One region of the Metabacillus sp. 84 genome, then DNA from elsewhere that is predicted to be linked to it. Evidence: a T-box and tRNA genes for the amino acid it is inferred to sense, from the RefSeq annotation. Region 1 holds a T-box; the other regions hold tRNA genes.
The links. A T-box is a leader RNA that pairs with one kind of tRNA and senses whether it is charged. The one in region 1 lies ahead of alaS (alanine--tRNA ligase), so its partner is inferred to be a tRNA-Ala.
Positions count from the first base shown of each region.

Region 2: it encodes a tRNA-Ala, which carries the amino acid that the T-box ahead of alaS (alanine--tRNA ligase) is inferred to sense. The anticodon was not compared.
Region 3: it encodes a tRNA-Ala, which carries the amino acid that the T-box ahead of alaS (alanine--tRNA ligase) is inferred to sense. The anticodon was not compared.

Region 1 is NZ_JBNILN010000013.1:24,939-27,179, forward strand. It holds gene ACQCV8_RS17045 (AI-2E family transporter) at 1-705, shown strand, start outside; T-box leader at 744-960, shown strand; gene alaS (alanine--tRNA ligase) at 1,045-2,241, shown strand, end outside.
Region 2 is NZ_JBNILN010000002.1:214-2,454, forward strand. It holds rRNA gene rrf (5S ribosomal RNA) at 49-164, shown strand; tRNA gene ACQCV8_RS04475 (tRNA-Val) at 459-534, shown strand; tRNA gene ACQCV8_RS04480 (tRNA-Thr) at 561-636, shown strand; tRNA gene ACQCV8_RS04485 (tRNA-Lys) at 812-887, shown strand; tRNA gene ACQCV8_RS04490 (tRNA-Leu) at 907-991, shown strand; tRNA gene ACQCV8_RS04495 (tRNA-Gly) at 999-1,073, shown strand; tRNA gene ACQCV8_RS04500 (tRNA-Leu) at 1,084-1,169, shown strand; tRNA gene ACQCV8_RS04505 (tRNA-Arg) at 1,180-1,256, shown strand; tRNA gene ACQCV8_RS04510 (tRNA-Pro) at 1,265-1,341, shown strand; tRNA gene ACQCV8_RS04515 (tRNA-Ala) at 1,354-1,429, shown strand; tRNA gene ACQCV8_RS04520 (tRNA-Met) at 1,447-1,523, shown strand; tRNA gene ACQCV8_RS04525 (tRNA-Ile) at 1,529-1,605, shown strand; tRNA gene ACQCV8_RS04530 (tRNA-Ser) at 1,618-1,710, shown strand; tRNA gene ACQCV8_RS04535 (tRNA-Met) at 1,894-1,970, shown strand; tRNA gene ACQCV8_RS04540 (tRNA-Asp) at 1,975-2,051, shown strand; tRNA gene ACQCV8_RS04545 (tRNA-Phe) at 2,222-2,241, shown strand, end outside.
Region 3 is NZ_JBNILN010000008.1:130,420-132,660, reverse strand. It holds rRNA gene rrf (5S ribosomal RNA) at 1-1, shown strand, start outside; tRNA gene ACQCV8_RS14710 (tRNA-Asn) at 10-84, shown strand; tRNA gene ACQCV8_RS14705 (tRNA-Thr) at 86-158, shown strand; tRNA gene ACQCV8_RS14700 (tRNA-Glu) at 173-247, shown strand; tRNA gene ACQCV8_RS14695 (tRNA-Val) at 669-744, shown strand; tRNA gene ACQCV8_RS14690 (tRNA-Thr) at 777-849, shown strand; tRNA gene ACQCV8_RS14685 (tRNA-Tyr) at 867-950, shown strand; tRNA gene ACQCV8_RS14680 (tRNA-Gln) at 1,020-1,094, shown strand; tRNA gene ACQCV8_RS14675 (tRNA-Lys) at 1,098-1,173, shown strand; tRNA gene ACQCV8_RS14670 (tRNA-Leu) at 1,189-1,270, shown strand; tRNA gene ACQCV8_RS14665 (tRNA-Gly) at 1,302-1,376, shown strand; tRNA gene ACQCV8_RS14660 (tRNA-Ala) at 1,387-1,462, shown strand; gene rocF (arginase) at 1,628-2,241, shown strand, end outside.

The sequences.
Region 1 (2,241 bases):
ATGGTTCGCGATCAGACGGATCATTGGCCGGTGGGGCTTCATCACCGGGTGGAGGACCTGCTTGGAGAGGCGGAACAATGGCTCTCCGGGATGATTGATACGATTATATTTTCGATTCGTTCATTATTTGATAATGCGGTGATTCTGACATTAATCCCGTTTCTGGTTTTTTATATGCTGAAGGATTTTACCCTTTTAAAAAAAACGGCTTGGTATTTAACTCCGAAAAAGTGGAGGAGAAGGGGCAAGGAGCTGATCCGGGATGCGGATGAATCGCTGGGAAGCTATATCCGGGGCCAGTTCTTCGTCTGTGTGATTATCGGATTGCTTGCTTTTCTCTCACTCTGGATTTTCGGGGTCAAATATCCGCTTGTGCTTGGGATAATTATTGCGGTTACTAACATCATTCCCTACTTTGGACCGGTGATTGGAGCGGTTCCTGCGCTGATACTGGCGGCCGCGATGTCAACAGAGACGGTAATTACAGTAGTCATTATTATATTGGTTCTGCAGTTTCTTGAGGGGAACGTCATCAGCCCGCTTATAGTGGGAAGAAGCCTTCATATGCATCCCATTGTTATTATGCTTGCGCTGGCTGCAGGAGGGGAGCTGGCCGGGATATTCGGCCTGATCATTGCCGTACCGGTTACAGCGGTGCTGCGTGTTATGGTGGAGCATGGAGTTCGCCTGCTCAGAGCTGATTGACAGGCGGGCAGGGTTTGACTATAATCATCAATAGAATACATAAAACATTGATGGAAACGAGTATGTTACAGTCCATTCTAAAGAGAGAATGCCTCCAGGCTGAAAAGGCATTTGATGAAGGGTAACAGAATGCTATTCCTGAGTGCAGGTAAAAGCCCTGCCGTCCCGTGACCGCGTTATGGCCGAATGAAGCTGATGGATGCCTGCATCCATAATCAGGGTGGTACCGCGAGCAAGCAAACTCTCGTCCCTGTGCAAATCAATACTGATTTGCGCAGGAACGGGAGTTTTTTGTTTTTGCAGAGTCCCCCGGCTTACATACAAAAAGGAGGATTACCAATGAAATTTTTAACGTCCGCAGAAGTACGGCAGATGTTTCTTGATTTCTTTAAAGAAAAAGGCCATGCCGTTGAGCCAAGCGCTTCCCTCGTTCCGCATGAGGATCCTTCATTGCTGTGGATCAACAGCGGAGTCGCTACCCTGAAAAAATATTTTGATGGACGGGTGATTCCGGCAAACCCAAGGATTTGCAATGCTCAAAAATCCATCCGGACGAATGATATTGAGAACGTCGGAAAAACAGCACGCCACCATACCTTTTTTGAAATGCTTGGGAACTTTTCGATAGGAGAGTACTTTAAGGTTGAAGCGATCGAATGGGCATGGGAATTCCTCACGAGTGACAAATGGATTGGCTTTGATCCAGAAAAGCTTTCTGTGACCATTCATCCTGAAGATGATGAAGCATTTGAAATCTGGACAGAAAAAGTAGGTGTTCCGGAAGACCGCATCATCCGCCTTGAAGGGAACTTCTGGGATATCGGCGAAGGTCCGAGCGGCCCGAATACGGAAATTTTTTATGACCGGGGTGAGGTTTACGGTCATGACCCGGAAGATCCTGAGCTGTACCCGGGCGGGGAAAATGAACGGTATTTGGAAGTGTGGAATCTCGTTTTTTCTGAGTTTAACCATAATTCGGACGGCACCTATACGCCGCTTCCTAAGAAAAACATTGATACTGGCATGGGGCTTGAGCGCATGTGTTCTGTGATCCAAAACGTACCGACTAACTATGAAACCGATCTTTTTATGCCAATTATTGAAGCAACAGCTAAGATTTCCGGTATGGAGTATCACGGCAGCAAGGAAAAGGATGAGGCGTTCAAGGTCATCGCCGATCATATCAGAACGGTTTCTTTTGCAGTCGGTGATGGAGCTTTGCCGTCAAATGAAGGCCGCGGATATGTGCTGCGCCGTTTGCTGCGCCGCGCTGTCAGGTACGCTAAGAAGCTCGATATTAACCGTCCGTTTATGTTTGAGCTTGTACCGGCAGTCGGAGAAATCATGGAAGCCTTCTATCCGGAGGTTCAACAAAAAACAGAATTCATTCAAAAAGTAATCAAAAATGAAGAAGAGCGGTTCCATGAAACGCTCAATGATGGACTTGCTATTCTTTCTGAGGTAATAAAAAAACAAAGGCAAGCCGGGCACCGCATCATACCAGGCGCAGACGTCTTCCGTCTTTATGACACTTAT
Region 2 (2,241 bases), on a different contig from region 1:
AAATCAACCTATAATAAATCTTGTCTCTTTTTTAAAAGAATGAATATGTCTGGTGACTATGGCGAAGAGGTCACACCCGTTCCCATACCGAACACGGAAGTTAAGCTCTTCAGCGCCAATGGTAGTTGGGGGTTTCCCCCTGTGAGAGTAGGACGCCGCCAGGCGTATCTTTTTCTTTTAAGAGGTTTGTGAACAGCAGGCAATGCCAGCAGCCGAAGGAGTAAGCCCCGGATCGCACATCCGTGTGTGAGGATGCGAACGACTGAAAGCGACAACGCAATGCGCCGCTCATCACAAGCCGAAAGCATCACCCAACAAAGTGAACGTAAGAGGGTTGGGAGGAGCAAGCAGTGCTAGGAGCCGAAGGAGAGAGCCCCGGAGCGCACATGAGTGCGTGAGGATGCGAACGAGTGAAGACGACAACGCAATGCGCCGCTCATCGCAAGCCGAAACTATATGGAGGATTAGCTCAGCTGGGAGAGCATCTGCCTTACAAGCAGAGGGTCGGCGGTTCGATCCCGTCATCCTCCACCATCCTATACTTCGGTAATTCGTACTTGGCCGGTGTAGCTCAATTGGTAGAGCAACTGACTTGTAATCAGTAGGTTGGGGGTTCAAGTCCTCTTGCCGGCACCATTCACAGGGTATTGTATAACCTGAGAGAGTGTAAATGAATGACCCATTAGCTCAGTCGGCAGAGCACGATCGAGTGATCTTCGAAGCGAAGCATCAGCGCCCAAATGGAGCTGCTGCTTGAATAAGCTTTCTGAGATTGGGGCGTCTTACATGCTCTGGGTGTAGGTAATATAAGGAGCCATTAGCTCAGTCGGTAGAGCATCTGACTTTTAATCAGAGGGTCGAAGGTTCGAGTCCTTCATGGCTCACCATTCGATTTTTATACAGTAAGCGGATGTGGCGGAATTGGCAGACGCACCAGACTTAGGATCTGGCGCCTTCGGGCGTGGGGGTTCGACTCCCTTCATCCGCACCATGTTTACGCGGAAGTAGTTCAGTGGTAGAACACCACCTTGCCAAGGTGGGGGTCGCGGGTTCGAATCCCGTCTTCCGCTCCATTTTTACAGCGCCGGGGTGGCGGAATTGGCAGACGCACAGGACTTAAAATCCTGCGGTAGGTGACTACCGTACCGGTTCGATCCCGGTCCTCGGCACTTTTATTAAGCGCCCGTAGCTCAATTGGATAGAGCGTTTGACTACGGATCAAAAGGTTAGGGGTTCGACTCCTCTCGGGCGCGCCATTATATTTCGGGAAGTAGCTCAGCTTGGTAGAGCACTTGGTTTGGGACCAAGGGGTCGCAGGTTCGAATCCTGTCTTCCCGACCATTTTACATAATTGGGGCCTTAGCTCAGCTGGGAGAGCGCCTGCCTTGCACGCAGGAGGTCAGCGGTTCGATCCCGCTAGGCTCCACCAATTATAATAACCTATATGGCGGCGTAGCTCAGCTGGCTAGAGCGTACGGTTCATACCCGTGAGGTCGTGGGTTCGATCCCCTCCGCCGCTACCATACAGGGACCTTTAGCTCAGCTGGTTAGAGCAGACGGCTCATAACCGTCCGGTCGTAGGTTCGAGTCCTACAAGGTCCACCATTTCCCTTGCACGGAGGAATACCCAAGTCTGGCTGAAGGGATCGGTCTTGAAAACCGACAGGGGGGTCAAACCCCGCGGGGGTTCGAATCCCTCTTCCTCCTCCATTTTCTGCAGGCAATGAGCATAGCTAAACTTAATACTTTTTATTATCGCGGGGTGGAGCAACGAGCGCTGCTTCCACGAATAAGCTTCGAGTTGTACTCGCCGAGACACTGCTTGATTTTGCTTCCTGAGGCGAGGACAGTCTACAAACAATGAGCATAGCTAAACTTAATACTTTTTATTATCGCGGGGTGGAGCAGTCTGGTAGCTCGTCGGGCTCATAACCCGAAGGTCGCAGGTTCAAATCCTGTCCCCGCAACCAAAATGGTCCGGTAGTTCAGTTGGTTAGAATGCCTGCCTGTCACGCAGGAGGTCGCGGGTTCGAGTCCCGTCCGGACCGCCATTTACGTTTTCTTGATACATAAGATAATCTATATTAAATGCTAGAGGGTTTTAATAAGCAAGAAATTCAGGGAAGCGACCTAGTGAACACCGCTCCGTATCTAGATACGAGTGGATGGGAACGGGGGAGCTGACGATGAGATTTAAGCTTAGTGAAAGCCGAAGCTAGATGGCTCGGTAGCTCAGTCGGT
Region 3 (2,241 bases), on a different contig from region 1:
TTATATTGTTCCGCAGTAGCTCAGTGGTAGAGCTATCGGCTGTTAACCGATCGGTCGCAGGTTCGAGTCCTGCCTGCGGAGCCATGCTTCCATAGCTCAGTAGGTAGAGTGCTTCCATGGTAAGGAAGAGGTCACCGGTTCGAGCCCGGTTGGAAGCTTACTTAATGTATGCGGCCCGTTGGTCAAGCGGTTAAGACACCGCCCTTTCACGGCGGTAACACGGGTTCGAATCCCGTACGGGTCACCATTTACATACGGACAAGCTATGCGGAAGTTGAAGGAGTGAACACCGGAGTGCACATTCGTGCATGAGGATGTGAACGAGTGAAGACGACAACGCAATGCGCCGCTCATCACAAGCCGAAACCACCACCCAACAAAGTGAAAGTAAGAGGGTTGGGAGGAGCAAGCAGTGCTAGGAGTCGAAGGAGTGAACACCGGAGTGCACATTCGTGCATGAGGATGTGAACGAGTGAAGACGACAACGCAATGCGCCGCTCATCGCAAGCCGAAACCACCACCCAACAAGGTGAAAGTAAGAGGGTTGGGAGGAGCAAGCAGTGCTAGGAGCCGAAGGAGAGAGCCCCGGAGCGCACATGAGTGCGTGAGGATGCGAACGACTGAAAGCGACAACGCAATGCGCCGCTCATCACAAGCCGAAACTATATGGAGGATTAGCTCAGCTGGGAGAGCATCTGCCTTACAAGCAGAGGGTCGGCGGTTCGATCCCGTCATCCTCCACCATTCTATATTTTGTTTGCTGTTTTTTAATTTGCGCCGGTGTAGCTCAATTGGTAGAGCAACTGACTTGTAATCAGTAGGTTGGGGGTTCAAGTCCTCTTGCCGGCACTGTCTTTCAATCATACGGAGGGGTAGCGAAGTGGCTAAACGCGGCGGACTGTAAATCCGCTCCTTAGGGTTCGGCAGTTCGAATCTGCCCCCCTCCACCATTTTTCTTCATGACAGGTTTAAAACCTCATGGTTTGGACATGTTAAGATAGGATGAGTATCTAAATTATTGGGCTATAGCCAAGCGGTAAGGCAACGGACTTTGACTCCGTCATGCGTTGGTTCGAATCCAGCTAGCCCAGCCATCCGAGCCATTAGCTCAGTCGGTAGAGCATCTGACTTTTAATCAGAGGGTCGAAGGTTCGAGTCCTTCATGGCTCACCATTTTTATTTTTGTATGCGGGTGTGGCGGAATTGGCAGACGCACCAGACTTAGGATCTGGCGCCTTCGGGCGTGGGGGTTCGACTCCCTTCACCCGCATTTATTTTCCGGAGACCTGCCTTTTGAACTAGCGGAAGTAGTTCAGTGGTAGAACACCACCTTGCCAAGGTGGGGGTCGCGGGTTCGAATCCCGTCTTCCGCTCCATTACCCTTAGGGGGCCTTAGCTCAGCTGGGAGAGCGCCTGCCTTGCACGCAGGAGGTCAGCGGTTCGATCCCGCTAGGCTCCACCAATACTTTAACCATTAATGTCTTCCACTTGGTGTAAGGCTTTTTTTGTGTTTTCTTTTACAGTTTTAGTTTGAATTATCTGTATTTTTATACATGAAATTGTCGAGTTGAGTCACCTGCCTCCTTCTAGGTAGAATAGAAGCACAGAGGGAAAAGGAGGAAACCACATGGCTGCAAAGAAAATCAATATTATCGGGGTGCCGATGGATTTAGGTCAGACCCGCCGGGGTGTTGACATGGGTCCGAGCGCGATCCGCTATGCGGGGATTACGGAAAGGCTTGAGCACCTTCACTATATCATCGAAGACAGTGGAGATATCAACATTGGGAAACGGGAAAAAGAATTGGAAGAACCTCTATATAATTTGAAAAATTTGAAAGCGGTATCAGAAGCAAGTGAGCTTTTAGCATCAAAGGTTGATGAAACAATTAAAGCAGGGTCGTTTCCTTTGGTCCTTGGCGGTGACCATAGCATTGCCATTGGGACCCTGGCCGGCTTAGCAAAAAATTATCAAAATCTGGGCGTTATCTGGTATGACGCTCATGGAGATTTAAATACAGCGGATACGTCTCCTTCAGGAAACATTCATGGCATGCCTCTGGCTGCAAGCCTTGGAATTGGGGATGAAGCGCTCACAGGGATTGCGGGATTTTCTCCTAAAATTAAACCAGAAAATGTAGTCATTATCGGGGCGCGTTCCTTGGATGAAGGAGAAAGAAAACTAATCAAAGAAAAAGGAATACGTGTTTATACGATGCATGAAGTGGACCGCATGGGGAT